DNA from 3 places in the Shewanella frigidimarina NCIMB 400 genome. Region 1 is predicted to be linked to each of the others. Evidence: predicted binding sites of a transcription regulator. Region 1 holds the regulator's gene; each other region holds the start of a gene.
The links. The regulator sigma-54, encoded in region 1, starts transcription at its own class of promoters, with help from an activator protein. The targets are predictions, from matches to a motif close to GTTGGCACGNNNNTNGNNT.
Positions count from the first base shown of each region.

Region 2: a site for sigma-54 is predicted at 7,223-7,241, ahead of flgB (flagellar basal body rod protein FlgB). Genes of this name have one in related genera too.
Region 3: a site for sigma-54 is predicted at 3,997-4,015, ahead of glnA (glutamate--ammonia ligase). Genes of this name have one in related genera too.

Region 1 is NC_008345.1:4,021,626-4,032,824, forward strand. Features, by position in the region: gene lptA (lipopolysaccharide transport periplasmic protein LptA) at 1-542, shown strand, start outside; gene lptB (LPS export ABC transporter ATP-binding protein) at 539-1,270, shown strand; gene SFRI_RS17415 (RNA polymerase factor sigma-54) at 1,413-2,897, shown strand; gene hpf (ribosome hibernation promoting factor) at 2,923-3,210, shown strand; gene ptsN (PTS IIA-like nitrogen regulatory protein PtsN) at 3,213-3,656, shown strand; gene rapZ (RNase adapter RapZ) at 3,653-4,516, shown strand; gene SFRI_RS17435 (HPr family phosphocarrier protein) at 4,537-4,812, shown strand; gene mgtE (magnesium transporter) at 5,322-6,686, shown strand; gene SFRI_RS17445 (transposase) at 7,377-7,628, shown strand; gene SFRI_RS17450 (EAL domain-containing protein) at 8,356-10,845, opposite strand.
Region 2 is NC_008345.1:1,365,087-1,376,285, reverse strand. Features, by position in the region: gene flgJ (flagellar assembly peptidoglycan hydrolase FlgJ) at 1-472, opposite strand, end outside; gene SFRI_RS06025 (flagellar basal body P-ring protein FlgI) at 490-1,578, opposite strand; gene flgH (flagellar basal body L-ring protein FlgH) at 1,607-2,281, opposite strand; gene flgG (flagellar basal-body rod protein FlgG) at 2,291-3,079, opposite strand; gene flgF (flagellar basal-body rod protein FlgF) at 3,091-3,834, opposite strand; gene flgE (flagellar hook protein FlgE) at 4,123-5,502, opposite strand; gene flgD (flagellar hook assembly protein FlgD) at 5,563-6,348, opposite strand; gene flgC (flagellar basal body rod protein FlgC) at 6,372-6,788, opposite strand; gene flgB (flagellar basal body rod protein FlgB) at 6,791-7,189, opposite strand; gene SFRI_RS05985 (CheR family methyltransferase) at 7,326-8,159, opposite strand; gene SFRI_RS05980 (chemotaxis protein CheV) at 8,232-9,152, opposite strand; gene flgA (flagellar basal body P-ring formation chaperone FlgA) at 9,523-10,230, shown strand; gene flgM (flagellar biosynthesis anti-sigma factor FlgM) at 10,305-10,634, shown strand; gene SFRI_RS05965 (flagella synthesis protein FlgN) at 10,737-11,199, shown strand, end outside.
Region 3 is NC_008345.1:348,168-359,366, reverse strand. Features, by position in the region: gene SFRI_RS01715 (DUF2959 domain-containing protein) at 23-670, shown strand; gene SFRI_RS01710 (Lrp/AsnC family transcriptional regulator) at 786-1,256, opposite strand; gene SFRI_RS21830 (type II secretion system protein) at 1,449-1,988, opposite strand; gene SFRI_RS01700 (diguanylate cyclase domain-containing protein) at 2,042-2,278, opposite strand; gene glnA (glutamate--ammonia ligase) at 2,486-3,895, opposite strand; gene typA (translational GTPase TypA) at 4,376-6,187, shown strand; gene ppnP (pyrimidine/purine nucleoside phosphorylase) at 6,535-6,846, shown strand; gene SFRI_RS01680 (DUF4124 domain-containing protein) at 6,978-7,502, shown strand; gene glnL (nitrogen regulation protein NR(II)) at 7,642-8,679, shown strand; gene glnG (nitrogen regulation protein NR(I)) at 8,716-10,128, shown strand.

The DNA of each region.
Region 1 (11,199 bases):
TGTTACTAAGTAGCATACTTTGCATATTGAGTTTGCCAGCCACAGCGAAACAAGGTGATCTGAAACAAGAATTGAAAATCGCTTCCGCCAGTCAGTCTGCCGACATTAAGAACAATCAAATTGTTTTTAATGGTCCGGTGACAATTGTCCAAGGCACGATTAATATCAATGCAGATCAGTTACGGGCGTTTACCCCTGAAAACAGCACCAGCAAGAGATTAATTGCTACTGGCACCCCTGCTACATTTTCACAAGAATTAGATGACGGTAAAATTGGTACTGCAAGTGCTAACGAAATTAGCTATGACCTTGCCACCACTACACTCACATTGACTGGCAACGCCAAATTGGATCAATCTGGTAGCCAGGTTACCGGTAATAAAATCAAGTACAACATCAGTGCTCAAGAGCTGATTGCCGAAAGTACTGGTACAGGACAAGATCGGGTAATCACCATCATTCAACCAGAGAATTTCCAAGACGAGTCGGCGCCAAAGCAAAAGCTCCCTAAAATCCCTGTTAACAAGCAGATCAAACCATGACCCAAATTACCTTAACCGCTGAAAATCTAGCAAAAAGCTATAAAGCTCGTCAGGTTGTTAAAGATGTGAGCTTAACGGTTAAAACCGGCCAAATTGTCGGTCTTTTAGGCCCTAATGGTGCAGGTAAAACAACCACCTTTTATATGGTTGTCGGCTTAGTAAAAAGCGATAAAGGTCGGATATTAATTGACGATGACGACCTTACTGCCGATCCAATGCATTTGCGCGCCCGCAAAGGTATAGGTTACTTACCACAAGAAGCCAGTATTTTCCGCAAGCTTACCGTTTACGACAACATAATGGCCGTACTGCAAACTCGCAAAGAGCTCAGTACAGACCAACGTATTGAGCAACTTGAGCATCTACTCGAAGAATTCCACATTACTCACATACGCGACAGCCAAGGCATGTCGTTATCGGGTGGCGAACGTCGTCGAGTTGAAATTGCGCGCGCTTTAGCTGCTAATCCAAAATTTATTTTGCTTGATGAGCCTTTTGCTGGTGTTGATCCTATTTCGGTCATCGACATTAAAAAAATCATCCAACAACTTAAAAATCGGGGTTTAGGGGTATTAATTACCGACCATAACGTACGTGAAACGCTAGACGTTTGTGAGCGGGCCTATATCGTTAGCCAGGGTAATTTAATCGCCGAAGGCACACCTGATGAGATATTAAGTAATCAACAAGTTCGTGCTGTGTACTTAGGTGAACAATTCAAGCTATAGTTACTTTACTGGCCTTTAGTCTAGCTAACTCATTTCATTGAACGATACCTAAACAACGTTAAATGTCATTGATGTATATGGCAATCCATTACAGTTTCGAGATTGTCATTTTTATTGAAAATCATCTAGGGATAAGCGGTAAATGAAAGCGTCACTCCAACTTAAAATGGGTCAACACTTAACCATGACCCCACAATTGCAGCAAGCCATTCGCTTACTGCAATTATCGTCATTGGAGCTACAGCAGGAAATCCAACAAGCATTAGATTCAAATCCATTGCTTGAAATAGAAGATGAGTTTTCTGAAGCAAAAGACTCCTTAAAGGAAAATCGCGACCAAGCGGATACCGACTTTAGTGACAACAGCATTGTTAATGTCGAAAAAGATACTTCCACTGTCGACATTGCAGAATCCATGACCAAAGAAACCATGGATGATTTAGCCATGGATACCACATGGGACGAAGTGTACACAGCCTCACCAATGTCAGGTTCAGGCAGTGCGAGCATGCGCGATGACGACATGCCCTTTCAAGGTGAAACGACCGAAGGTTTGTACGAACATTTAGAATGGCAAAAAAATCTTACCCCATTTTCAGACACTGATCTCGCCATTGCCACCGCCATTATTGATGCCATAGATGAACGCGGTTATTTAACCCAAAGTACCGAAGATATTCTTGAAGCCATGGGTGATGAAAATGTGGAACTTGATGAAGTTGAAGCGGTATTAAAACGCGTTCAACACTTTGACCCTGTTGGTGTTGCTGCACGTGATTTAAGTGAATGTCTATTTATTCAATTAGCACAATTCTCTAACGACACACCACATATCGATAATGCTCGTTTGTTAATTAAAGGCTATTTAGATTTAATTGCTGGCCGTGATTTCAGATTATTGATGCGTAAAACAAAACTAAAAGAAAATGAATTACGTGACGCAATCACTCTAATTCAGACACTCAATCCTCGTCCTGGTTTATTAATTACCCCAATGGATGATGAATACGTTATTCCCGATGTCACTGTATTAAAGAAAAATGGTCGCTGGGTTGTAGAGTTAAACCCAGACAACATGCCTAAAATTGGTGTTAATCAGCAATACGCGGCCATGGCTAGAGGCAGTAAAAACCCGTCGGATAGTCAATTTATTCGAGGCCATCTGCAAGAGGCTAAATGGTTTATTAAAAGTATTGAAAGTCGCAACGATACTTTACTTAAAGTGGCAAATTGCATTGTACAATTTCAGCAAGGCTTTTTTGAATATGGCGAAGAAGCCATGAAGCCTATGGTGCTCAATGATATTGCGGAAGCAGTAGAGATGCACGAATCGACCATTTCACGAGTCACCACACAAAAATATATGCACACCCCACGAGGGTTGTTTGAACTAAAATACTTCTTCTCTAGCCATGTCAGTACTGACGATGGCGGGGAATGCTCATCTACAGCCATTCGTGCTTTTATCAAAAAGCTGGTTGCCGCAGAAAACCAGAAAAAACCACTGAGCGACAGTAAAATGGCTCAGCTTCTGGCAGAACAGGGCATAAACGTTGCGCGTCGTACGATTGCAAAATACCGTGAAGCAATGATGATCCCGCCCTCAAACCAACGTAAGAGTTTATAACCTACTAGGCAATGGAGGATTTTTTATGCAAATAAGTCTGACTGGACATCATGTCGAAATCACAGAATCTTTACGTGAATACGTCCAAGGTAAATTTTCAAAGCTTGAACGGCACTTCGATCAGATCCATAATGTACACGTTGTGCTCAATGTAGAAAAATTACAACAAAAAGCAGAAGCTAAAATCAACGTTAATGGCGCAGAGATTTTCGCAATGTCAGAAAATACTGATATGTATGCTGCAATAGACGCCCTGATCGATAAACTCGACCGTCAGGTAATTAAACACAAAGAGAAGAATACAAAACACTAACGATGGAACTTTGTACCATTCTGCAGCCGGAATGCACTACCTGTGCCACACCGGGCAGTAAGAAAAAAGTACTGGAACTCATCAGCAATTTAGTCGCTGCCCAGTACCCAACCCTGTCTTCGCAAGAGGTTTTTGAAAGCCTGTTAGCGAGAGAGAAAATGGGTAGCACAGGTATAGGAAATGGCATTGCGATACCTCATGGTCGATTAACGACCATCGATCACCCTATCGCGATATTTATTAAATGTGAAGAAGCCATTGCCTTTGATGCAATCGATAAACAGCCCGTGGATCTTTTATTTGCTTTGTTAGTACCTGCCGACCAGTGCCAACAACATTTAGGCACGTTATCAAGCATGGCCCAAAAGTTAAGCGATAAGCAAATATTGAAACAGCTTCGCAAAACTCACGACGCAACAGAACTTTATCAGGTTATTACTGCATGAAACTTGTCATAGTATCGGGACGTTCGGGCTCAGGAAAATCCGTTGCCCTGAGAGTATTAGAAGACCTAGGATATTATTGTGTTGATAATTTGCCTTTACCACTTATTGGCACATTATTAGCCCAGCTTAAGGGTAGCAATGATTTGGTTGCGATTAGTGTTGATGTTCGTAACATTGCAGAACAAGGTAAAGTGCTTCAAGACCAATTGGCACTACTTGAGAATGACACTGAAATTATCAGCTTCTTTTTAAATTCCAATGACAAAGTATTGCTTAAACGTTACAGCGAAACACGTCGATTACACCCATTATCTAAAAATCATATTTCACTACAAGAAGCGATCAAATTAGAAGGCCGTTTACTCGAACCGATCGCAAAAATTGTTGATCACTACATCGACACTTCTGCACTAAATATCTACGAATTAAGCGACCAAGTTAGGCAAATATTATTAGGCAGTGTTGATAAAGAGTTAGTGATTAACTTTGAATCTTTTGGTTTTAAACACGGAATGCCGACAGAAGCTGACTTTATGTTTGATGTACGCTTTTTACCTAACCCGCACTGGGAAATTGAGCTGCGTCCATTTACGGGTTTAGACGAACCCGTACAAGAGTTTTTAGGGCGTCAGCCATTAGTGAATAAGTTTATTTGGCAAATTGAAAATCTATTTGAAACTTGGATGCCACATCTAGAACGTAATAATCGCAGTTACCTTACCATCGCGATTGGTTGTACTGGTGGTCAGCACCGTTCGGTATATATTGCAGATCAATTAGCTAAACGGTTTAGACAAGGTAGTAAACACACGGTTAATGCTCGCCACAGAGAGTTAAATATCAGTGATACTAATAACTAAGTGAGCATAGGATCGCGTCAATGATCAAACTTGAACGCCAAGTGACCATTTCAAATAAATTGGGATTACATGCCCGTGCAGCAACAAAACTCGCAGTATTAGCTGCGGATTTTGATGCTAACATCACCTTAACTCAAGGTGAAAAAAATGCCAGCGCTGCAAGTGTGCTGGGGTTATTAATGCTTGAAAGTGGTATTGGTAAAATGATTACTGTTACTGCTCAAGGCCCTGATGCTGAAGTGGCATTAAACGCAGTGTGTGATCTCATTAATGCTAAATTTGATGAATCTTGTTAATTTTTAATCGAATTAAATTTATAAATAGCCTGTAATTTGTGAATAGCTGCAGTTACTCATGTTTTAAATAACCGTTATCCTTATTGCATGCGGTCTCTATATGGCTAGGCCATACTAACCAAACTGTCACGACATTGATGATCACCAATAGACATCAGTCCCTCAAAAATATTAGCCCTTAGGTTTATCTCATGCAGTTGATGCCAATCTCATTAGTATCATTCCATTCTGCAGGAGTTTAGCGTTTAACATGATAAAGACAGAGCCGCTTCTAGCAACGGATCCAGTGTAATTCTGCTTCCGTGAAGTGGTACGTCTATAGTATGTAAAGCAGCATTGGCTGCTGCAGAATTTCACCGCAGAAGTATTTAAGTATTCTCTTTCTGCATTTCATCGTCTTACGTAAAGACAGCTATTTCTGCATTTATACGCCTTGAACTGTACAACCTGAGAAACCCAGAATAATTACATACTGAATAATATAAGTATGACGAATAGGAAGTAGATATATGGGTAAAGAGTACCTAGACAATGAGATAACAGAGCAACGTCTCAATCAACTGGTTCAAGCGCTAGACAGCGGCCTGTTTGTTCACGCCCGTAACATGCTACATACCATGTCACCTAACGATGTCGCCCTTATTCTCGAATCATCACCGCCCAAAAATCGTCAGGTGCTATGGCAACTTATTGATCAACAATATGCTGGTGAAATTCTTGATGAGTTAGGCGAAGAACTTAAAGACTCCCTAATTAGCAGCATGACCCCAGAGAAGCTTGCCCAGGCCACAATAGGCATGGATACAGATGATCTCGCCTATATTCTTCGTAGTTTACCCGATGATGTTTACAAGAAAGTACTCAAATCAATGCGAAGCCAAGACAGAGATAGAGTAGAGCAAGCATTGCGTTACCCGGATGATACTGCCGGCAGTATCATGAATACCGATACCGTCACCCTACGGCCAGATGTCAATATCGAAGTGGTATTACGCTATTTACGACAACGGGGACATTTACCCGATACAACGGATACGTTATATGTCGTTGACCGCCAAGATCATGTTTTAGGCGGGGTAAGATTAGCCGATTTACTCACATGCGATCCAAGCGTAACAGTCCGCAGTATTATGGACACAGAATTAGAAAGTATTCCTGTAGAGATGTCTGACAAAGATGTGGCTCAAAAATTTGAACGAATGGATTGGATATCTGCCCCTGTCGTCGACAGCCAAGCAAAATTACTTGGCCGAATTACTATCGATGACGTTATTGATGTGATCCGCGAAGATGCCGAACATTCAATGATGGGAATGGCTGGTATGGATGATGATGAAGATACCTTTGGGCCAGTGCTCAAAAGTACTCTAAGACGCTCTCTATGGCTGACCATCAATTTATTTGCTGCATTACTAGCCTCATCTGTGAGTAATATGTTTGAAGGCACCTTGGAGCAATTTGCCACCATCGCGATTTTAATGACCATAGTACCAAGTATGGGTGGAGTTGCAGGCAATCAAACTTTAGCACTAGTGATCCGTGGTATTGCACTTGGGCATATTGGCCAAAGTAACTCGCGTTGGTTAATCGGCAAGGAACTAGGCATCGGATTATTGAACGGCATAATGTGGTCTATTTTGGTATTTTTTGCGGTATGGCTTTGGAAAGATGACATCGCATTAGGAGGGCTAATTGGCAGTGCCATGCTGATTAATATGACGGTAGCAGGCTTTGCTGGCGCCACCATCCCAATAATGTTAAAAAAATTAAATATAGACCCAGCGCTCGCAGGTGGCATGGTGTTAACCACAGTAACCGATGTCGTTGGCTTATTTGCATTTTTAGGCCTAGCCACACTATTTTTAATGAACTAGTTCATTGATTTAACGCTTACGTATCATGTCATCCGTAAAATTGCGCAGCCTAGCGCAATTTTACGAACGTCGACGACGCTTCTATACGCATAAGGCTTTTTCACACATAAACTCATTCACAGAGTGCTTAGCACTCTGATAACCTTTGCGGCCATATTCTCAGCCCCACTTTGTTAACGTTTCTCCAAGCATCAACTTGGAACAACTCACTCAACGATAACCTTGTATTCATCTTGTCATTAAGGTGACCTTTTTTTGCCATATTTGTCATCCATACTGCGCGACGACAATGACAACCGTAATGGGTTGTCGGCAGAGCACGCTCACCAAATTAGTGCAATTGCACCAATTTGGCTGAAAGCTTAAAAATAACAAAACCACACAAAACACACAATCAACTGATAAATAACAACTAAAAATACTTATCAAAGTTGGCACAAGCTTTCCATATAAGAATATATACCCACTAAGTAGTAGTTTGTTTTTTAAGCAATCCATTGTAACTATAGGAGATAGCGATGAATAAAATAACCGTAAAACATAGCATTATATCAATAAATGTCATGGTAAATAATGTCATTGCACAATGCCGTCAAAACATTTTTTTCTTAGCACATCTCGGTTGCAGTCAGTGGGATGAAGTTGAAACTCGCTCAGGTAAACATAGATAAATCAGAAGGAAATTATTTGATGAATATGTCAAATGCGAGACAATATCCAGTCGACTTACAGAGACAAGTGATTAATGAAGTCAAAAACCATAATCGATTATTATCCGACGTAGCAAAACAATATGGTGTGTCGGCTAAAACTGTTTATCAATGGGTCAGAAGTAATGATAGTCGCCAAACAGAAAACAAAGGCGCAATCGTATCTGAAATAGCCTATTTACAACAAAAGATTGCCCAGTTAAGTCAACAATTACAAGCAATGGCAAGTTAGTAACATAAAACCATTTTTGGCAAGGATGTTTGATCGTATTAACAACTCGTCCCCCAGCAAGTTGATAACACAGCAACAGACATTCTAATAAAAATAAGCGCAAAATATCTTGCATCCTTGCCGCTTTATCGCTCTACCGTTAGCCGTAAAGGGCGACTGCTAACACAACAGTTCAGGCGTTATTGGGTCCCCAGACTCTATTAATCCAATAACGTCATTTTTATTAGGTATTTTAGCTTTCGCCATTAACGGCGCTATTGTCACCATTAGTGGAGCTAAGTATCAAAAACGTTTTGGCAAGGATGTTTGACCGTGTTAACAACTCGTCCCCCAGCAAGTTGATAACGCACAGCAACAAACATTCTAATAAAAACAAGCGCAAAATATCTTGCATCCTTGCCGCTTTATTGCCCTACCGTTAGCCGCTAAGGACGGCAGCTAACACAACAGTTCAGGCGTTATTGGGTCCCCAGACTCTATAATCTAATAACGTCATTTTTATTCCGGCCTCTGGCTGACAAGCTCAAAAAAATAATAATCACGAGCTTGACAACACTCTGGAGCATCAATTGGTAAAGGTTGATAGCATTGGAGTATTGGATACCCCAGTGGCATAAATATAACCACAGACAATGCAAACAAAAGCCCCAACGCAAAGGATGCAATGGGGCTTTTTCATTTCTATTCACTCAAAAACAGCTCAAGCTTAACTGGCATAAGCCACCGCTTATTCATCGACGGAATTGATACCTTTAACACATTTGCTGCTCTGCGATATGAAGGCTTCAAAATCTGTACTATTGAGTGGGCGACTAAACAAATAACCTTGGCCCATAAAACATCCCAATTCAACTAATGCGTGGCTTTGCTCTTTAGTTTCAACACCTTCGGCAATTAGCACTAACCCCATCGATTTGCCCAATGAAATAATCGTCTTCACAATTTCATAATCGTGCTTATTGTTGAGCATGTCTTTCACAAACGACATATCAATTTTCATGACATCAACATTAAACTTTTTCAAATAGGCCAAGCTGGAATAACCAGTACCAAAATCGTCAATAGCAATCTTAATCCCTAATGATATTAACTCACTCAACTTGTTTTGCATGTCCGCTGCATCAATCATCAATGCAGTTTCGGTAATTTCCAATTCAAGTAAATGCGCCGGTAAATTATGGTCCAATAGTGCTTTCTTGATCATACCGGCTAAGTCGGGATCAGCAAACTGTGCCGCGGCCACATTCACCGAGATAGGAATCGTATGGCCCATTTCTAACCAACGTTTAGCTTCAGCACAAGCCTTATTAAGCACTTGTTTACCTAGCATAATAATTAAACCGGACTCTTCCGCTAATGGAATAAACTCTGCGGGAGAGATAAGCTCACCCTCATCATTGGCCAGTCTAACGAGAGCCTCAGCACCAATAATAATGTTTGTCTGTAAATCAATTTTAGGTTGATAATGCACAAAAAGTTCATCATTAATTAATGCTTTTCTTAAGCGAGTCTCTAAATGATGGCGCTCCATAAGCGAACTTTCTAAATCATGCGAGAAAAAGCAGAAGCGATTTCGGCCTTCCTGTTTGGCACGGTACATTGCCACGTCCGCGTGTCTCATTAATTCCTCGGCATCTACAGCATCATTTGGGAACACACTAACACCAATACTTATCGACACATTAAACTTCTGATTATCAAGAACAAAAGGTTCATGCATCGCTTCAACTAATGTAGATGCTAATTGCGAAGAAGCCTCAACAGAGCGAGTCTCGCTCATTAAAATCACAAATTCGTCACCACCTAATCTCGCCAATGTATACGATGCAGGTATTAACGAGCGGAGTCGTCTTGCCATCATACAAATGAGCTCATCACCATATTGGTGGCCTAAGGAATCATTAAGGAATTTAAAATGATCAATATCGATTAATAGTGCAGCAGCTTTGGTGCCATAGGATCTTGCTGTAGAACACGCGACGCTTAACCTATCTTGAAGTAATATCCGATTAGGTAAATCAGTTAACTGATCATGGTTGGCTAAATGGCTCATTTTCATCGCCATCGCCATCGCTTCACTCACATCATGAAACACCATAATGGCGCCAATCATTTCACCATTTTCGTTACGGATTGGAGCGGCTGAATCCTCCACATAAAAAACATGCCCTCCACGTGAAGTAAGTAGGCTGTTTAGCGCCATTGCCACAATGCGCTGCTCGCGAAGAGCTAAATATAACGGGTTCAATAATGGCTGCTGAGTATCAGAATCTTTCAAATGCATAACATCTTCAATTTTTTGATGTAATGCATCTTTTAACCGCCAACCTGTCATGCGCTCCGCAATTGGGTTCATAAAAGTAATAAGCCCTCTTGTGTCAGTCGCAATAACAGCATCACCAATAGAATTGAGTGTTACTCGAAGACGCTCCTTTTCAGAGTACAGCGCCTGCTTTGCATGCTTTACTTCAGAGACGTCAACAACAGTAACCAAGTAGCCATCGACTCCAGCACTTGATTTCATTTTGGACTGAAAGACTTCATAAAAACTCAAACCAACACTTTGAGGGACGGTGACAATGTACTTTAATGCATCTGAGGTAATATGACGGTGATGATTTAAAATTGCATTGCTGAGCGCTTCAGGAAAAATAGTCGAAATATGCTTGTTTTTAACATCACCGACCAAGCTATCAAACCATAAACCAGTGTTGTCATTACTAAATAAATTTTGACCTAAATCATCCCAATAAGTAATAAGCATAGGGACTTGATTAACTAATTGTTGTAACTCTTCTTTAGCTTTAATAATCAGTTGATTTTGCTGTCTAAATTTAAGTTGTGTATGAACCCTTAAGCAACATATAGAAGCGTTAAAAGGTTTAGTAATAAAATCGACTCCACCACTTTCTAGCGCTAACCTTTCAAATTCAGGTTCTGTGTGGCCGGTAATAAAAATAATTGGAATATCGCTAAATAATGGATTAGCTTTGAGTGTACGACACACTTCCCATCCATCCATGTCAGGCATCTCAATATCGAGTAAAATGACATCAGGCTTAATTTTATCCACTAACGCGAGTGCATTAGTGCCAGACTCTGAAAAAAAGATATTGCCAAGAGGCGACAAAATATCTTCCAGCATGAATATATTTTGAATATTATCGTCAATAATCAGAATTTTATAAACAGTATTGGTTAAACCCGATAACAACATAGAAAAATAACTCCCTTATTTTCAGCTAGATAACATCCATTTAATCTTAAGGTTATCTGCAACCAACATACATTTATAATAGCTTAATTTTTTTACATCTATCAATAATAGGCAGCAACGTAACCCACTAGCTTAATTTAATGAAAAAAAACCACATAATAAGTACATTATGCTAACTCAGTCGATACCAAATGTACTTGATCATAAAAGATATGAATACGTAAAAACGACATAAACACAAAAATGGTACACTGTTGCGTAAAGGAATATATTTGGACTGCATGTATCCAACGTGCATCTTAATATCTGCCTACATACTAGCGCGACAATATTCAGATAGACAAAAGGGTTATC
Region 2 (11,199 bases), 2.2 Mb from region 1:
ATTCGGCGCTATCTATAACAGAATGCGATGCTGCTATTTGATCTTTTGGCGCGATAATATCGAGAGTGTCTTTATCTAACTCTGTTGCTGGAGCAACAAACATACTTGGGTTAACTTTGTAGTCTGTATTACCACGCAATACCGATGCTGGTGTAATGGGGCTATCATCTGGGTCTAATTGCTGCACCATCATCTCAGCCAGCCCCAACATGCCTTTATTAGATAAATCGACTGACATTTGCTGATCGCGCATTTGTTCAAAAAATGCGGTGGTTTCACTGTTCATTGGATTGTCTGACTTAAACGCGGCATTAGCATCTCGCATGCTTTTCATTAGCATTTGAATAAAGATACCTTCAAATTGCTTTGCCGCTTCTTTAAGTGCCCCCTTCTCGTCTTTCTGGGCTTGGACACGAAGTGAATCTAGTCCTCCTAGATCCAGAAAGTTCGATGAAGCTGACAACTTTTCCATAGTCATTCCGACAATTATTAGATGATGATAAGTTCACCATGCAAAGCGCCTGCCATTTTTAACGCTTCGAGTATGGCAAGTACGTCTGATGGTGCTGCACCCACTAAATTCACGGCTCTGACAAGCTCATCAAGTGTGGTACCTGGATTAAACATAAACATACGACGATCTTTTTCTGACACATCAATCGTACTGTTTGTCGTAACAACCGTATCACCACCCGCTAATGCGTTGGGTTGTGACACTTGGGTCGCCTCAGCAATAGTCACAGTTAATCCGCCGTGAGTGACAGCCGCGGGTAATAACTTGACGTTTTGGCCAACCACAATGGTGCCGGTACGTGAGTTAACAATCACTTTGGCTGATTCTTCTGCGGGTATAACTTCAATGTTTTCTAATACCGATAAAAACGACACCCGCTGTGAAGCATCGCGTGGCGCGCTCACTTGAATAGATGTGGCGTCAATTGCCTTTGCCATGTCTGGGCCAAGTAAATCGTTAATTGCATCTGCGGTACGTTTGGCCGTAGAAAAATCAGAACGACGTAAATTAAACGTAAGATAATCACCACTAGCAAACGGACTAATTACACTGCGCTCGACAATGGCACCACTTGGGATACGGCCAACGGTTGGAGTGTTTTGAATCACCATTGAGCCATCTAGCCCTTCGGCACTAAAACCACTTACAATTAAGCTTCCCTGAGCAATGGCATACACATTGCCATCGACCCCTTTCAAGAAAGTTTGTAATAAAGTGCCACCACGTAAACTTTTTGCTTCACCTAAACTGGACACGGTAATGTCAAGATTTTGACCCGGCTTAATAAAGGCCGGCATTTCGGCATGCACAGCAACGACAGCGACATTCTTTGAATTAGGACGAACAGAGTCTGGTAAATTAATACCGAAATTTTTGAGCATGGTTCTAAAGGTTTGTTCGGTATAACGGGTTTTTTCCCCAGTACCAGGCAAACCCACCACCAAGCCATAACCCACTAATTGGTTACTTCGCACCCCTTGAATACTGGCGATGTCTTTAATCCGTTCGGCATGTGCAGGCGCGGTTAGCATTAGTATTGATGCGACTACTGCGACAGTCGACATAAGCAGTTTAGTTTTCATGCATTACTCCTTAAAAAGGCCACCAGTCACTCATAAAGAATGAACTCAGCCAACCGACTTTTTGGGAGTCAGCAAACGTACCGGTACCGCTATACTGAATACGAGCGTTAGCCACTCGTGTCGAATCGATTGTATTGTCTGGATTAATGTCTTCGCTGCGGATCATTCCGGTGACACGAATAAACTCATCACCGTTGTTAATTGAAATCCATTTTTCACCGCGGATCACCAAGTTGCCGTTACTTAGCACTTGGATGATATTGGCCGAAATACTGCCATCTAAACTGTTAGATTGATCGGCGTCAGATTCGCGCTTGGTATTCATGCTGTCGGAGTAACCTAAATCAATTGGGACACCACTGATGGAAATATTTTTACCGCCGGCATAAACTGGCTCTACGCTTAAATCTGAGCCTTTTTTGATTTCGTTATTGGCGCTTTTTGACGCTTGAGTGGACTCTTTTAACGTCACGGTAATAATGTCACCGACGCGGTGCGCACGAATATCGGAATACAAGCTTGATGCTTGGCTATCAAGATAAATAGACCCCGTCGCCGCCACCTGCGTAGGTACTGTATCTGGGTATACCGGCGCATAAAATGGATCATCAGCAATCGGTTTTTTAGCGGTTGAGCTACAACCAACCAATAACACCACTGAGGCTAACGCAATGTATTTAATCATGTTAGCTCCTTAGAGATTCTGATTAATATAAGACAGCATCTGGTCAACTGCCGAGATAACCTTTGAGTTCATCTCGTAAATACGTTGACCTTGAATAAGGTTGACCAACTCTTCTGTTACATTCACGTTAGAGGTTTCTAGTGCTCCTTGGCGAATAGAACCTAAGCCGTCTAACGATGCTGTACCTTGAATAGGTGTGCCGCTTGCACCCGTTTCGGTATACAAGTTTTGTCCTAACGGGTCTAAACCTGCCGGATTAATAAAATCGGTCATGGTTAACTGGCCAATAACCTGACTTGCTGCGGTACCAGGGGTTTGCACTGATACTTCGCCCGATGCAGACACCGTAATACTGGTTGAATCATCCGGGATGGTAATTGGCGGTTGCACCACATAGCCTGAACCTGGAGTTACAATCTGACCGGTATCGTCTAAGCTAAACTGGCCATTACGCGTGTAAGCTGCTGTACCATCCGGCATTTGAACTTCAAAAAAGCCCGAACCTTCAATCATTAAATCTAATGAGTTATCGGTAGTAAGCATGTTGCCTTGGGTAAACATTTTTTGGGTAGCAACAACTTTAGTACCTGCACCAATGTTTAAACCATTGGGTAATTTGCTATTATCTGAGCTTATGCCACCGGCTTGATTAACCGTTTGATACAGTAAGTCTTCAAATACCGCGCGACTTTTCTTAAATCCGACAGTGCTGGCGTTGGCCACGTTATTCGAAATAACGGCAATGTTAGTTTGCTGGGCATCGACACCGGTTTTACTTATCCATAACGCTGGATGCATAATAATTACTCCTAACTAATTCTCATCAAGGAAGTGGACGCCCGATCAATTTCTTCAGCGTTCTTCATCATTTTGACTTGCATTTCGTATTGACGTTGAATATCAATCATGGCGACCATTTCATGCACTGAGTTCACATTACTTCCTTCAACCGCGCCGCTTTCAACTTGAACCCCTGGGTCGTTTGGAGCATTACCACCTGCAATAAGGCGAAACAAACCATCTTCACCGCGCATTAGGTTTTCGTTGCCCGGATTAACTAATTTAATCCTCGCGACCTCTTCTATCACTTCAGCGGTTGCGCCTTGCGGACGTACTGAAATAATACCGTTGGCGGAAATTTCAATTTTCTCAACTGGAATAGGTAACACAATAGGACCCGAAGCCCCCATTACCGGACGGTTACTGCTATTTAACAACATACCTGTGCTGTCAATTTTCAAACTGCCCGCACGGGTGTATCCTTCAGAACCATCTGCCGCTTGCACTGCAAGCCAGCCATCACCCTTAACCGCAATATCAAGATCGCGACCAGTGGTTTTAATTGGACCACCGTTAAAGTTACTGCCTGGGCTTTCCATCATCGAAAATACCCGTGTAGGCAAGCCTTCACCAAAAGCCTGCATTGAACGGGCTTGGACCATGTCTGCTTTAAATCCATCTGTATTGGCGTTAGCAAGATTGTTCGCACTCACTGCTAGGGCATTCATCCCTTGCTTTGCGCCACTCATGGCAATATAAAGAAATTTGTCCATTTTTTGCTCCGTCAAACTTTCTGCAAAAACACTATATACACAGAATAAGCAAGCATCATGCCAATGAGTTTTAAGTTATGTTGTAAGGAGGTAACTACATGAATCGGTTAATCAATAAAATTAACGAATAACGCCTAAGTGTCAAAAAAGCATCTATCAACACTAGTGAGGTAATAACAAAGAGTAGCGAGGAGTAACAATAACAAGGGGAAAGGCAAGGTGTTGCCGTAAACGGCAACACCTATTATCACGTAAACATAAATTAATAAGGTAAAGGTAAACGTAAACTTAGCGGATCTGTAATATCGTTTGATTCAAAGTATTGTTGACTTCAAGTGTACGCGAGTTAGCCTGGAAGTTACGCTGAGCAGAGATTAAATCTACCAGCTCTGTGGTTAAATCAACGTTTGATTGTTCAAGCGCTGATGAACGAATACTACCAAATGTACCGCTATTGGCTTCTCCGGCTAATGCGGCTCCTGAATCTAAACTGGCTTTCCAAGAGGTATTACCCACTTGAGTGAGCCCTTGCTCGTTAGCAAAACGAACTAAAGCAACACGCGATAATGGAACCGTTGAGCCATTACTATAACTGGCGGTAATTAAACCATCTGAACCAATACCTACATTGGTTAATCGACCCACTGTAATACCATCTTGAGTTAATTCGGTCACTTCAAACGGAGATGAATACTGGGTTGGACTATTAAATTTTATCGTAAGAGTCTGAGTGCCATCCGCCCCAGGACCTAAAGCACCCGCACCTCCGGTACCTAGTGCTTCAGTGGTAATAATGGCAGGATCACTGCCTGTATAAGCACCTACAGAGTTAAATTTAAGCACCGCACCTGACCATGTACCAGCAGCCCCGCCAGGGTTAGCAGCTGACACGGTTCCTGTTCCATCAGCTATGCTATCACCATCAGTATCAGTGGAATAAGTACCGGGTCCACTTGCAACGTCAACAGGGTCACCATCAACCGCATAAAATGCCACCCAATTACTTTCTCCAGTATATGAACCGTTCGTTGGCTTAACAAAGTAGGTAGTCATAATATGCGACTCACCTAACGAATCATAAATCGTCACCGAGGTGGAATTATTGAATGTATCAGAATCAGCAGGATTAAAATTAGCTGGATCTAAGGCTGTTTCACTCACATTAAGATTCATCTGCAAACCAACATTTCCGGTTTGCACAGGGCTACCTGCTGTGTCAGGTATCTTAATTGGTTGAGTTGTAGTTAAACTCACTGAAGTTGAGTTACCATCTTCATCCACTGGAAAACCTTGTAAAAAATTACCTGCTGAGTCGACCATATAATTACTTGAGTCAACTTTAAACGCCCCCGCACGGGTGTATGACTGATCTTGCGAACCTAATTCTGAAGAGGTAACAAAGAAGCCACCGCCACTGATCGCCATATCCAACGAGTTACTGGTAAATTGCAAGCTACCTTGATGAAACTGCTGCGCAACTTGTGTGGTAGTTGCACCGCCACCCACTGCAGTTTTACTGTTAGAAAAAATTGAATTGGCGTAAACGTCAGCAAATTCAGCTCGAGATTCTTTAAAACCAATAGTATTGACGTTGGCGATGTTATTCGCGGTCGTATTTAAATCTTTTTGCGCGGCAGCGATACCACTCAATGCGATGTTAAATGACATATTACACCTCTCACATTTAATTCATTTATGATGACAGCTAACGGTTCGTTATTAGCCGTACTATGTTTCAGATACTGCGAGTACGTCAGATAACTTAATTCCACCTACTCCACGCAAATTCAAAATTGCTCCTGTTGCTACAGTGCCTAATGACACACTAGTAACATGAGCGTAAGTCGACACGGCTAAATCTTCCGACGTTCCATCGACTTTACCACTGGCCTTAATGGCATAATTACCCGCTTTAGCTGGGTTACCACTTTTATCTAAACCATCCCAAGTCACGTCAACATTGCCGCCTTTACTGCCGTCAACATTAAAGCTCTTAATAAGCTGACCCGACTCGTCTTCAATCCTTACCGTAATCGTTTCAATCGCTGACGGTGTACTGATCACCCCTTTTATCTCAGAGCTTTCAGTAGAGATAGCGCCGGTATCAGAAGGAATGAGCACTTTACGTCCAACCAAGCCTGAAGCTTGTAACGCCTGGCTAGAACTCATCACAGTATTAAGGTTAAGAATTTCATCATTAAGATTTGAAATACCATCTACTGTAGAAAACGATGCCATTTGGGCAATCATTTGATCGTTATCAACCGGTTTAAAAGGATCTTGCATCGACAACTGCTGACTAAGTAAAGCAAAAAAATCCTCTTGCTTTAACATCTGATCTTTTGATTCAGGGATAGCGCTTTCTTCAGGCAAACGAATTCCGTCTAGGAAAGGATTACCCGTAGTCGTGCTAGTCGTATTTGTCTGTACAGAACTTTTCGTTGTAGCGCTAGTATTAGATGCACTACTGGATTGTTGCGGTAAAGACTGACTGTAAGAATTAACGAGGCTCATTGTTACCTCCTTGAATAATCATACTATTTACCCATCCTTAATGTCTGTTGCAACATAGACTTTGTTGCATCAGCCACCTGAACGTTCATTTGATAAGAACGCGATGCAGAAATCATATCCGCCATTTCTTCCATCACATTGACATTAGGTTTATAGATAAAACCATCACCATCCGCCATGGGATGGTCTGGCGAATATTCTTTTAATAATGGTTTATCACTTTCGACAATGCCTTTAACGGTCACGCCAGGTGAGCTATTTTGTTGGCTATTGGCTTTTAGCATTTCGGCTTCAAAAACAGGATGACGCGCGCGATAGGTTTTATCGACACTGCTAGACACAGAATCAGCATTGGCAATATTACTGGCGGTGGTATTCAAACGCACTGACTGCGCAGACATACCTGAACCAGAAACATTAAAAATATTAAATAAACTCATAATTAATCACCTCGCAATGCTTTACGCATGCCATTAAATTTTCCCTCAAGAAAGCCTAATGACATTTGATATTCGAGCGCATTTTGCATAAATGCAGCTTGCTCTTTTTGCGTATCGACAGTATTACCATCGCCAGTATCAGCTTGATTTGGCATACGATATTGAACATGCTGTTGACTTAACGCCGTTAAATCAAAATGTTTCTCTGTAGTTTGGCTCATACTCAAGCCTTTCTGATGCGAGCTTGCAGCTTGCATAGCAGAAGCAAAATTGACATCTTGAGCTTTATAATGAGGAGTATTGGCATTGGCGATATTACTTGAAATCACTTCTGCTCTTTGCGCTCGAACGCCCAAAGAATATTGGTGAACACCTAATGCATTATCGAAATTAATCGCCATAAAATTGCCTCCATCAGCTAACTGATAGAAATAAAGCAAAGGTTATGCCAACAATTTAATTTATGGGTGAATAAAAGACAAAAACAAACATGCCGACGAATGCCGGCATGATAAATAGGTTAAACTATTATATTATCTAGGTTTTCTTTTGATAATAGATCCCAGGATTACAGCGAACCATATTAAATTCATCGGTTAACCCTGCTAGAGATTCTGACGCACCCAAAAATAAAATACCCTTAGGATTAAGTGCGGCAGCAAATTGCCGCAAAATTTTAGCCTTTGCCTCAGGAGCAAAGTAAATCAACACATTGCGGCAAAAAATAATATCGTATTTACCTAATAAGCTATAACTTTCAAGTAGATTATGGGCTCTAAAGTTAACTAAACGCTTCACATTATCTTTAACTTTCATGTTGCCTGAAGGCAAAGCATCAAAAAACTGACGTTTACGTTCTTCAGACAAACCACGAGCAAGTGCTAAACCATCATATTCAGCATTCTTACAACGATCTAACATAGAAGGTGATAAGTCTGTTGCCTGAATCGTCGCGCCTCCTGGTAAAGTACCAGGTTTACGCTGTTGATATTCCAACACCGTCATGGCCAACGAATAAGGTTCTTGCCCTGAAGAGCATGCCGCCGACCAAATTTTTAATGGTCTGCCAAGCTTGCTGTATTCAGGCAGTAGAGTATTGTGCAGTAATTCAAATGGATAACGGTCTCGAAACCATAACGTTTCATTGGTGGTCATCGCATCTATCACTTCAGCGCGCAGTTGCCGCTCTATCGGTTTCATCGATTTTTTAACCACCTCAGACAAAGAAGGCAAATTATGCTTTCCCATCAAAGGAGCTAAACGACTGCGTACTAAATATTGTTTGTTCTCACCTAACACAATACCGCTATGCTGTTCTAAAAACAGTCTAAATTGATTGTACTCTGCTTCAGCAAGTGATTTATCTGTCACATTATCTTCCTAATATGTAAGCCTATGAGCTCAACCTCCAATATTTTGCAATCTTTTGCAATAATAAAAGGTTTATAAACTTAAATGTTTGTTAACCGCGGCGGCTAACTCATCGGGGTTAAACTTAGCAATAAAGTCGTTAGCCCCTACTTTTTGTACCATCGCCTGGTTAAATACACCACTTAATGATGTGTGCAATACAACTTTGATATTCTTTAATTTTGGATCATTACGAATTTCAGCCGTTAAGGTGTAGCCATCCATTTCAGGCATTTCAATATCAGAAATGATTAACGGGATCTCAACTGACACATCATCCATTTCTGCGGCAATACTTTTCAGTTTTTCTAACGCCTCTCTACCATCTTTAGCGGTATCGATTTGCAGATTTAATGACTCTAACGAACGAATAATTTGTTTACGTGCCACTGCTGAATCATCAATAACCATAATATGATAATGCTGTTCTCTATCAATAGTTAATGCTTCATTGAGCTCTTTACTGATAGAAGTCTTAACCGGTGAAATTTCATCAAGAATTTTTTCAACGTCTAGAATCTCAACCAACTCACCTTCAATCTCTGTCACCGCGGTTAAATAAGAAGAACGGCCAGAACCTTGCGGTGGAGGCATAATCGCTTCCCAGTTCATGTTGATAATACGTTCAACAGAACTCACTAAAAAACCTTGAATACTACGGTTATATTCGGAAATGATAATAAAGCAATTTTCTGTTGATGTCAGTGGACGTCCACCCGTTGCTGCACTTAAATCGATAACGGAAATAGTTGCACCACGAATATGAGCAACACCTTTAACAAAACGGTTTAATTTAGGCAACGTAGTCAGTGGTGGACATTGCAAAACCTCTTTCACTTTAAACACGTTAATGCCAAACCGTTGACGGCCGCTAAGCCTAAACAATAGCAGCTCTAGTCTGTTTTGCCCGACAAGTTGGGTACGTTTATTTACTGAATCTAAAATGCTCGACATAACAAGGCCTTGTAGTTAACTGTCACCCAAAAAGGATAAAAATTGTTCTCTGAAATTATAGTAAACCTTGGTTTAGCATAATACGGTTAGTGCATATCTTACTGATGATCACTCAACTTGAGTCTAAACCATCACCAATCTAACAAATACATATCAATTTAATGAATCAAAAAAGTGGGCATGCAACTTGCTTTAATTTGTATAAATTAGCTCGCACTGTGAACTGACACTTTTTTGACAAAGGGATAATGTTATTCTTATGTCCCCTAGCCCATTTATTTTAGCTTATTGCGTATGCAGAGATTACTCGCATATTTTTCGTTTTTCAAAGTATAGGTGCATTCTGGCAAAACAAGCTAGTATCTTCATTATGAAAGTATTTTTTTTATGTTTTTTGTGCTCAATAACATTTTCTTTGCCAGCATTTGCTAGCGAAGAAATAATCACACCTTCCCTATCGACCATTTATAAGTTAGCTAAAGAGGCGGTAGCCAAAAAAATTGATGCCGACTCAAAAGCTAAAGTGCAAATAACCCCACAAAATCTTGAGGGCCGTATCAGCCCACCAGCCTGTTACCCGCCGATTAATGTTGAACTTGCCAGTGAACGAGCTATTAGTCGAAATAACATGGTAAAACTCAGCTGCAATAGCCCAGACTTTGATTATCCATGGCAAATGTATCTCTCTGTTCGAGTCGAAATACAATATCCTGTTGTGGTTGCTAACCAACTATTGTCCCCAGACCAAATTATTGGCGAACATCATTTACAAGTTATGTATGTTGACCAATATAGCTTAAAAGGTCAGTTTTTTTCCGACATTACGACATTAATTGGCTCACGAGTGAAACGCCGGGTAGCGAAAGACTCTCCAGTATTAAGTAATAACCTGTGTTTTGTTTGCAAAGGTGACACTGTTTCTATCTATGCAAAAACCACTAATGTAGAAATAAAAACCCTTGGGGAAGCACTGCGAGATGGCAATATCGATGAGGTTATCAGAGTAAAAAACAGTAACACTAGCAAACAATTTGATGCTGTTGTAATTGGCGTTGGCGAAGTTGAAGTAAGAATGTAAAATAGCGTTAAAGTTTTTTCCTGGGGTGCCGATAGCCTGATTGGAAAACCTGATTCATTACGCTGGAGCCTACCATGGCAATTGACATTAAGCATAACACTGCTACCAATACACAAATGCGCACTGCACGTGACACGCAGTCTGCTACGCAATCTACAACTACTGCAGCCCCAAAATCAGCTGCACCGGTTAAAACAGATTCCGTTAGCATTACCTCTCAAGCTCAACAGCTTCAGAGCGCGCAAACAAAAATGGCATCGTTACCAGAAGTCGACCAAAAAAAGGTCGCTGAAATTAAGCAAGCAATCTCTGAGGGACGATATAAAGTTGACCCAGAAAAACTTGCGGCGAATATTGCCAGCTTTGAAGCAGAGCTAGGCGGTTTATCGTTTGACAGAGAGTAACCGTTAAACGTTACTCTTTAATTTGTTTTAACGACACACAGATAATTAGGTGCAAACTTGCATCATAGAGAAGTGTTAGTTAAGAAAACCTAAGAGTAATTTATGACAGAGTTAAACCAGCAATTACATAAGCAAGCAAGCGAAGAACAGCGCAAAGAGCTACACCAACTGCTTGATAACCAAAATCAGACATTAGTGCAGCTGAAATCGCTTATTGTTGAAGAAAAAGCGGCATTATCCAAACAAGATGCCGATAAGCTGCTGGCGCTTTCCAAAGATAAAACCCAGTGCTTATTCAATATGAAAACTACTGACGAGAAACTGGCAAACCACCCACAGCACGATCTGCTTACTACCGATGCTGAATTGGCACAACAAGTCGCACAAGCTAGAGCTATTCTCGCCGAGTGCAAAGACATCAACAGTCAGAATGCCAGCTTGATTGAGCTCAATATCGCCAGCCTCAATCGATTTGCCCAAGCATTACAAGCCAGTCGCAATGCCTCAAGCTTGACCTACAATGACAAAGGTAAAACTTCTACCATTTCAACACTAGGCAATGACT
Region 3 (11,199 bases), 1.2 Mb from region 1:
ACACAATAAAAGAGACACATTGATGAAAAAATGGATATCACTGGCACTATTAAGTAGCAGTTTACTGTTGAGCGGTTGTCAAAGCGCCTATTACGGTGCAATGGAAAAAGTCGGCTATCACAAACGCGACATTATGGTCGATAGAGTGCAAGAAGCAAAAGAGTCGCAAGAAGAAGCTCAAGAGCAATTTAGCTCTGCATTGGAAGAAATGCAGGCGCTTTTAGCATTTGATGGTGGCGATTTAGAAGATGCTTATAACAAAGCTAAAGATGAATATGAGTCTGCTCAATCTGCTGCTGATGAAGTTAGTCATCGCATCGAAAAAGTCGAAGATGTCGCGGATGCTTTATTTGATGAATGGCAAACTGAAATCGAAGAAATAAGCAAAGCCAGTTTACGCCGTAACAGCACCAGCAAGCTCAATGAAACCAAACGTTCATATAAAACTCTAGTCAGAAGTATGCGCCGGGCAGAAGCTAAAATGCCACCCATTTTAACCGCAATGAAAGATAATATGCTGTATTTAAAACATAACCTAAATGCGCAGGCTATTGGTGCCATTAAAGGTGAGTTTGCCAATTTACAGACAGATATCTCTAGCTTGATTAAAGAAATGAACAAATCGATTGCCGAATCGAACAAGTTTATAGCCTCAATGGAACAAGGTTAAACCTTACCTCCCCATGTCAACTAACGCCCTTAGCGGTAACCTATGCTGTCATAGTCTATGACGGCCTAGGTGCTGCTTTTGGGTATTTATATGTGCCTATTCTGTGTATTTATGCTTAGTCGATCGGCGACTGGTCCACAGGTAAAGCCGTACGGCTAAAGATTGGCTTCAAGACCACAGTGGTTTCAATGCTGGCGACAAACTTAAGGTTGCCAAGCGATTTCTTGATAAATTGTTCATAAGAAACCAAGTCTTTGGCGACGATTTTGAGCATGTAGTCATAAGCTCCGGTTACCACAGCGCATTCCATCACTTGAGGTAATTGTGCCATGGTTGATTCAAATAACGCGGTCGATTGATCAGTATGTTCCGTTAAACGTATCGATGTATAAACCACAACATTTAAGCCCACTTTAAAGGGATCAACTTGTGCACCATAGCCTAAAATTACTTTATCTTGTTCAAGCTTTTTAACTCGTCGTAAACAAGGAGTATCCGACATATTAACCTTATCGGCTAATTCAGAAACAGCCATCCGGCCCTGACGTTGTAAAATTTCTAATAGCTTGAGGTCTTTTTTATCCATTAAACAAATCGCTTTTTAGTGAGTGATTAACGGTATAAATATCATATTCCTGAGTGAATTCCTCTACAAATTTACGTTAATCACAAATATTTCAAGCAAATGGGCGCCGCAAAACAATAAAGGCCATAAAGTTAACATGGCATTTATCTAAAGAGGGTAACTTGAGGTGATGCTAGCGGAGAATAACAACACTTAACACTCGTCAATATCGACAACAACTAACGGTGACTCTCCTGCGGCTTGTGGTTGCGAATATCTAATTTCGCATTTATTGGCAGCATAATCTGCATTTGGACGAATACGTAATCCGCTTCGATTATTAACATCATAGGTTGTGATGTTAAATTCACCACCGCCACTGTTGTCGGCAATGTTAATCATTCTAACGATACCGGCTGAAGTATGACGCGGATATCCGTAAGCTAACGTTACTGATTGGCCTTGTACCATAATACTATTGCCCAAACCATTACTGGTCCCAGGGGCTGTTTCATCGCAACCTGCACTTATCACGCAAGCAGAATAAACCAAGATTTTACCGCTATTAATTGCTGCTGCAACGCCCTGCATACTACTCGCGTAAGCATTACTTTTTAAACCGATAAATTTTGGAGCAACCACAACAGCAAGGATGCCTAAAATAATAATCACTACCACAAGTTCTATTAAGCTAAAACCTTGCTGCTTACGCCACGACAAACGACCATGATTAAATGAGCTTGTATGTATCAATTTAGATATCCTGCAGCCAAATAAAAAATAACATTATTCTCTATTTTAAAATGTTAATCAGCCAGTATCACCTGAGATTTTCCGGCATATTTAGCCTGATACATCGCAACATCTGCACGATGGATTAAGCTATCTGTATCGCGATCAACACCTTTATAAATGGCTGCACCAATACATGCACTAATGGTTAAAGAATATGTGCCTATTTGAAAAGGTTGTTTGATCAGTTCAAGAATACTGCTTGCGGTAGCCATTACAGTACTACTATCGATATGATCATATAAAAGGATTGTGATTACGAATGAGTTTCAATCATTTCTTGAGCCTAAACTAAGCAAATAATATTTTAGCCTTCTAAATGATACCTATTTTGCTATCAACTACAGCTTAGTCAAATTTACATATCTTTGTGTTCATTGATCCACAAACAAAAAACCCGATAATCACTTATCGGGTTTTTCTATTGGCTTGCTTGTTTAAGCAATTGCGCTCAAGAATTACAAGCTGTAATACATTTCAAACTCAAGTGGGTGAGTAGTACGTGCAACACGTTCTGCTTCTGCCGTTTTAAGTTGGATATAAGACTGAATAAAGTCTTCGCTGAATACGCCGCCTTTAGTTAAGAACTCATGGTCAGCCTGTAAATTTTCAAGTGCGTTTTCTAATGACGTCGCAACCTGTGGAATTTCAGCAGCCTCTTCAGCTGGTAAGTCATATAGATCTTTATCCATTGCTTCACCTGGGTGGATCTTGTTTTGAATACCATCAAGACCAGCCATTAGTAATGCAGCAAAACCTAAATATGGATTTGCATGTGGATCAGGGAAACGCGCTTCGATACGACGGCCTTTAGGGCTTGGTACCACTGGAATACGAATTGAAGCACTGCGGTTACGTGCAGAATATGCAAGCATTACTGGCGCTTCAAAATGTGGCACTAAACGCTTGTAAGAGTTTGTGCTTGGGTTAGTGAACGCATTCAATGCACGGGCATGCTTAATAATGCCGCCAATGTAGTAAAGCGCTAGGTCACTTAAACCTGCATACTTGTCACCTGCGAATAAGTTAACGCCGTCTTTAGCTAAAGACTGATGCACGTGCATGCCGCTACCGTTGTCACCAACGATTGGTTTTGGCATAAATGTCGCTGTTTTACCATAAGCATGTGCCATGTTATGAACAACGTATTTTAGAATTTGAATTTCATCAGCTTTCTTAGTCAACGTATTGAAACGTGTTGCGATTTCGTTTTGACCCGCTGTTGCTACTTCGTGGTGATGCGCTTCAACTACTTGACCCATTTCTTCAAGTACTAAACACATTGCCGAACGTAAATCTTGTGAAGAATCAACTGGTGCAACTGGGAAATAACCACCTTTCACCATTGGACGGTGACCAGTGTTACCTTCTTCATAGCTCTTAGCTGAGTTCCATGATGCTTCTTTTGCGTCAATCTTCACGAAACAACCTGACATGTCAGTACCAAAACGGACATCGTCAAATAAGAAGAACTCTGGCTCTGGACCAATCAATACTGTGTCAGCAATACCAGTAGAAATTAGGTAAGCTTCAGCTTTCTTAGCAATAGAACGTGGGTCACGGTCATAACCTGTCATAGTACCAGGCTCTAAAATGTCACAACGAATAAGTGCTGTTGTTTCTTCAGTGAAAGGGTCTAACACGAAAGTGGTTGGATCTGGCATTAGCACCATGTCAGATTCATTAATGCCTTTCCAACCCACAATTGAAGAACCGTCAAACATTTTGCCGTCTTCAAAGAAATCTTCATCTACTTGATGAGAAGGAATAGAAACATGCTGCTCTTTACCTTTAGTGTCGGTAAAGCGTAAGTCTACAAACTTAACTTCTAACTCTACAAGTTGTTTTAAAACTGATTCAACTGACATTCTCAAGCCTCCGGTAGGGTAAAGGGTTGTCCCTTAAATAATCTTGCCATTCGCCAGATGATGCACCTGGAAAACGAATCTTTACATAATTATCAGCAGTAAAGCGATATTCATGCCAGATCGCTAACTAATTGATTTTATGAAGATGAGAAAGTTTCCAAATCTTCTAAATCATAACCTTGCACCAACCTCGTGCATCACTATGTTTCATCATGGTGCAAAAGTCCATAATGGTGCGCCATGTTAATGTTACTGTTTTAGCCAATGTCACATTTTTGTCTTACATCATGGTTATGCTTAATATATATACGTTTTATGCTGTTTTTTAACGCATAGCAAGTAATAGATTTACAAGTGTTCAAAAATAATCCTATCTACAAAAGCTGCTGTGAAGTAGAATGGCACGCTTTTTTACAGTGGCTATAATCTATAACTACTGTTAGATCCTTTTTTTTTATTTGCTGGTTTAGAGGTTTATCCGTGCTAGAGAATTTACGTAACATCGCCATTATTGCCCACGTTGACCATGGCAAAACAACCCTGGTTGACAAAATGTTGGCGCAGTCAGGAACCCTTGCATCTCGTGGAGAAGCTACTGAGCGGGTTATGGATTCTAACGATCTTGAAAAAGAACGTGGGATCACCATTCTGGCAAAGAACACTGCCATCCAGTGGAACGACTACCGTATTAATATCGTAGATACTCCTGGCCACGCCGATTTCGGTGGTGAAGTTGAACGCGTTCTATCTATGGTTGACTCAGTATTACTATTGGTTGATGCAGTTGATGGCCCAATGCCACAAACTCGCTTTGTAACCAAGAAAGCATTCGCTCAAGGCCTTAAGCCAATTGTTGTTATCAACAAAATTGACCGTCCAAGTGCTCGTCCAGATTGGGTTATTGACCAAGTATTCGATTTATTCGTTAACTTAGGTGCCACTGACGAACAACTAGATTTCCCAATCGTTTACGCTTCGGCATTAAATGGTTTTGCAACGTTAGATCCAGATGTAGCGAGCGATGATATGACGCCGCTATTCCAAACTATCGTTGAGAAAGTTGCTTTCCCAGACGCTGATGCTGAAGCGCCATTCCAAATGCAAATCTCTCAAATCGATTATAACTCATACGTGGGTGTTATCGGTATTGGCCGTATTACCCGTGGTAGCGTTAAAACTAACCAACAAGTGACTATTATTGGCGCTGACGGTAAGACTCGTAACGGAAAAATGGGCCAAGTATTAGGTTACATGGGTCTTGACCGTACAGAAGTGCCAATTGCAAATGCTGGTGATATCGTTGCTATTACAGGTTTAGGCGAGCTTAAAATCTCTGACACTATCTGTGCAGTGAATGCAGTAGAAGCAATGCCACCGTTAACTGTTGATGAACCAACGCTAACGATGACATTCCAAGTAAACACTTCTCCGTTCGCGGGTAAAGAAGGTAAGTACGTTACTTCACGTAACATTCTTGAACGTTTACAGACTGAATTAGTTCACAACGTAGCACTTCGCGTTGAAGAAACAGAAAGTCCAGACCGTTTCCGCGTATCAGGTCGTGGTGAATTACACTTATCGATTTTAATTGAAAACATGCGTCGTGAAGGTTATGAATTAGCCGTATCTCGTCCAGAAGTTATTCTAAAAACAATCGATGGTGAGCTACATGAACCATACGAAACTGTAACAGTTGACGTTGAAGAAGAACATCAAGGTACCGTAATTGAAAAATTAGGTGTTCGTAAAGGCGAAATGAAAGACATGCAGCTTGATGGTAAAGGTCGTGTACGTATCGACTTCGTTATCCCAAGCCGTGGCTTAATTGGTTTCCAAACCGAATTCTTAACTGCTACATCTGGTACTGGTCTAATTTATCATTCATTTGATCACTACGGTCCACACAAAGGTGGCGATATTGGTCAACGCGCTAACGGCGTATTGATTTCAAACGCAACAGGTAAAGCACTAACATTCGCTCTATTTGCTTTGCAAGACCGTGGTCGTATGTTTATTGGTCACGCTGCTGAAGTGTATGAAGGTCAAGTAGTGGGTATTCATGCTCGCTCTAACGATTTGACAGTAAACTGTTTGAAAGGTAAACAGCTAACTAACATGCGTGCATCTGGTACTGATGAAGCACAAGTATTGACTACACCAATTAACTTAACGCTTGAGCAAGCTCTTGAATTCATCGATGATGATGAATTAGTTGAAGTAACTCCTAAGAACATCCGTGTTCGTAAGAGATTCTTAACTGAAAACGAACGTAAGCGTAATAACCGCGGTTAATTACCATCAATGAGTGGCAAATTACCTTTGCCACTCATTGAGACCTAAAAAGCCCAGATGCATGCATCTGGGCTTTTTGTTGCCTCGTCTATCAGGCTATAAGCGAAAGGCCTAGGACGCTGCGCTGCTAGTACGCTCCGCGGCTAGAGGCTATAAAGTCAATAGCTTAACAGCGAAGCAACGCTAGTAGTGACGAAGTCACGCCTTAGCAGCGAAGCGACTCTAGCAGTGGCGAAGTCACGCCTTAGCAGCGAAGCGACTCTAATGATACAACATGAAAACATTTAACTAGATATTTTACGTAAACGCAGATAGATTCATGCCAAGATCATTTTTAGGGAGAATATATGAGTATGTTACAACAGGTAAGCGTCGCTAAAAAAGCCAATGTGTATTTTAACGGTAAAGTGATAAGCAGAAGCGTAGTATTAGCTGATGGTAGTAAACAAACTTTTGGCGTGGTATTGCCTGGTGAATATGAGTTCTCTACGGCTCAAGGTGAAATAATGCAGGTTATTTCCGGTAAATTTGACGTGTTATTACCAGGTAAAACAGAGTGGGTTGCATATGCAGAAGCAAGCCAGTTTGAACTTGCACCAAATGTGAGCTTTAGTATTCGAACAGATCAAATTTCAGAATACTGCTGCCAATACATATAGTTTTCTTGCACCTTAATAAACAATAGCGACTTAACTGTGCCGCTTCAATTCAGCTTAACTAAATCAGTTTAAGCTGATTTTTTTTATAAAAACGTCTACTCTATTAAAACTGTCGTTTTATGGAGTGCATCATGCGCCTTATCTTACTTATTAGTTTGCTATTATTGAGCGCCCAAAGTCTTGCTACCGTATACCGTTGGGTAGATGAAAAGGGCAAAGTTCATTACTCGGATGAACAAAAAAACAATGCCGAAGCTGTTGAATTAAATGAAAACACCCAAAATAACATGACGATTAACACCCCAACAAAAATCAATATTACTCCAACAACAGAAGCATCAATTAATTACTCGATTTCGATAACCTCTCCCCAAGAAGAAGCTACTGTGCGTGACAATAACGGCGCATTTACCGTGTCAGTAAGCATCACCCCTCAACTACCTCGTGGCGTGCTAATGACATTATTAGTCGATGGAGTTATCACAGCCCCTGCTCAAGTATCGAATATATTCCAATTAACAGGCATTAATAGAGGTGAACACTCACTGGTTGTTAACGCTGTAACACAAAGCGGCAAAGTCCTTGCATCAAGCTCTCCTAGAAAGATATTCCTTCACCAAGCATCTGTATTTGGACCAGCAAAAAAGTCTAAATAATTAAGATAAAAACTATTCTATTCATTCACTTATAAATTTGTAGGTGATCTTTTATCTTATAAAAAGCTTGTGTGTTCCGGGTTGTGATACGCACCAAATTGGTGCATCATAATGGTGCAACCCAATACTAGGACGGCTAATGGACACAAATAACCTTCTCAATCACTTAGTCACCGCAGTGCTCGTTATTAATAACGAGCTCAAGCCGAGCTATGCTAATGCCGCGGCCGCACAATTATTGGGAGTAGGTAACTATAAGCTGCTTGAACAAACGCTTCCTGAGCTCTATCAACTGATGGGAGTTGAGCCACAATTGCTCCGCGATGCGATTAATGCTGGCCAAGGGCTTACAGTGAATACCGCGGCATTAATTACCCTAGACGGCCAACATCACACCATTGATATTACCTTGGTGCCTATTGAAAATGACAATAACCTCAGCATATTAGAATTACGCCAAGTAGACCAACAACGCCGTATTCATCAGCAGCTTAATATGGACGCCCAACAGCAAGCAGCACAGTTTTTGGTGCGTAACTTAGCTCATGAAATTAAAAACCCACTGGGCGGGCTTCGAGGCGCTGCGCAATTGTTATCTCGAGAGCTCGACTCACCTGAGTTAAAAGAATTTACCAGCCTGATTATCGAACAGGCTGATAGATTACGAAATTTAGTCGACCGCTTGCTTGGCCCACAACGTCCAACGCAACATACTGAACACAATATCCATCAAGTGATTCAAAAAGTGCTTAAGCTCGTTGAAATGGCACTGCCAGACAATATCTGCTTAAAACGAGATTACGATCCATCAATTCCTGATATTCAGATGGATCCAGATCAAATGCAGCAGGCCGTATTGAATATTGTGCAAAATGCGATACAAGCTTTAGAACATTGTGGTGGCGATATTGTCATTCGCACTCGCACTCAACATCAAGTCACCATTGGAACACAGCGCTATAAAGTGGTACTCGCCTTATCCATTATTGATAACGGCCCCGGTATTCCTGCTGAGTTAATGGATACCCTTTTCTACCCTATGGTCACCGGTCGTGACGAAGGTTCAGGGTTAGGATTATCTATTGCACATAACATTGCCCGATTACACGGCGGTCGCATTGATTGTGTTTCGGCACCAGGGCATACCGAATTTATTATTAACCTGCCATTACAATAACTAGCATGCCCTTTGTAGGCAGAATGAGGTAGTAACATGAACATTAGTGAACAAGTTTGGATCCTCGATGATGATAGTTCAATCCGTTGGGTTCTCGAAAAAGCCCTTAAAGGCGCATCACTGTCAACGGCTAGCTTTGCTGCTGCAGAATCCTTGTGGCAAGCTTTAGAAGCATCACAACCTCAAGTCATCGTGTCAGACATCCGCATGCCAGGTACTGACGGCTTAACCTTACTAGATCGCTTACAACTGCATTATCCGCATATTCCAGTGATCATCATGACCGCCCACTCAGACTTAGACAGTGCGGTGAGCGCATATCAAGCAGGTGCATTTGAATACCTACCAAAACCATTTGATATTGATGAAGCGATTAATTTAGTTGAACGCGCACTCACACATGCAACAGAGCAAGCGCCACAACCTGTGATTGATACCACCATAAAAACCCCTGAAATTATTGGTGAAGCCCCGGCAATGCAAGAAGTGTTTCGTGCCATTGGTCGATTATCTCGCTCATCAATTAGTGTGCTTATCAATGGTCAATCTGGTACCGGTAAAGAATTAGTCGCTGGCGCATTACACAAACACAGCCCTCGTAAGGACAAGCCCTTTATTGCATTAAATATGGCTGCTATCCCCAAAGATTTGATTGAATCTGAACTCTTTGGCCATGAAAAAGGCGCTTTTACTGGTGCAGCCAACGTACGCCAAGGCCGTTTTGAACAAGCCAATGGTGGCACGCTATTTTTAGATGAAATTGGTGATATGCCAATCGATGTGCAAACGCGATTATTACGAGTACTTGCCGACGGTCAGTTCTATCGTGTCGGCGGTCATCAAGCTGTGCAAGTTGATGTGCGAATTATTGCTGCGACGCATCAAAATCTTGAGGTACAGGTACAAAAAGGCACCTTCCGCGAAGATTTATTTCATCGCCTCAATGTGATCCGAGTGCACTTACCGCCGTTATCGCAACGCCGTGAAGACATTGCCCAACTCGCCAATCACTTTTTAAACACGGCTGCGAAAGAGATTGGCGTTGAACCCAAAATACTCACCAAAGAAACAGCCGTAAAGTTGGCTAATTTACCTTGGCCGGGCAATGTTCGCCAACTTGAGAATACTTGTCGTTGGTTAACAGTGATGGCGTCCGGACAAGAAATTTTACCGCAAGATTTACCACCAGAATTGCTTAAAGATCCAATTGCAACCCAGCAGAAACAGGTTGGAGCAAGTGACTGGCAAACCGCACTCACTGATTGGATTGATGAAAAGTTGGCTGCAGGTGAAAGTGATTTGCTCACTGAAGTGCAACCTGAATTTGAACGTATTTTACTTGAAACAGCACTAAGACATACTCAAGGTCATAAACAAGAAGCCGCTAAACGCCTAGGTTGGGGCCGCAACACCCTAACGCGTAAATTGAAAGAACTGTCGATGGATTAACCATTAACATTAGCCATCAACTTTAGTCATCATATTGGCAGTAATGCTTGTGTTGGATTAAGGTTTGTTATGTTTTACTCACTTAACAAAATCTTAATCCAACACAGAATAAACCTTGTATCTCAAACAGCCATTTTTCATCAGACTATACTGAATTATCAACTAATAAATTAAGTGTCATCACACAAATCCATATCCGACATCCACTCAATAATCATCATAATTCTCGTAATCATGGCCCATTAACTTCGCCACTCAATTACTATGAACAAAGCCAAACACACGACTCAAACAATACCCTCAAACAGTATTTTCTCTACACATTACCTTCCAATAGTGAGTGGTGTTAATATCCCAGCCATATTCTGTCCCCAGTTATGTTCTTAATTATGTTCAGAGCTATTTCAGAGTGATGCTCAACGTAATCCCCAAAATGATGCCAATAACATACCTGTTCAAATATTAACCAAAGTTGATGCAGATCAAATTTTATTCGCAGTACAGGAATATACTGATACTTGTGTGCTGAGACTCTCCTTTAATTAGGAAGGTAGAAATCATGGACTTGCCGCAAACAGTTATTTCCCCTAAAACCGTCGGGGATCCGCTCTATTACGAAGCTATCGTCTTCGGTCGCTTTACGCGTCAACTTTGCGCGTTAGATGACAAAAAAAGCAATATGTCCTCTAGCAACATGACCCACACCATTTCAGTATCCACATTGAGTGACCAAGCATGGAAAAAGATGACATCAACGTCAACTTGGAACACGTCATGCTACGCGTTGAGGCTACAACGTCATCACAGGCAAGGGAAACAACATGGTGTATGCCATATTATTCACTTCATTATGGTAAATACACTCGCCCTTTCATCCTTTGAAAAAATGTCATCCCTAACAGACTTAATACGGCATTTAAAGACGACGTTCTTCCTCTCAACATTCCGAACCAGAAAGCCGCTAAAGAAATGACCCGTACTGCGATTAAGTGAGGCTTCACGGTAGATATGTAGCACTTTCACTGCCTACCTGAATGACTGTTTCACTTGTTTTGAACAGCACTAAATGGA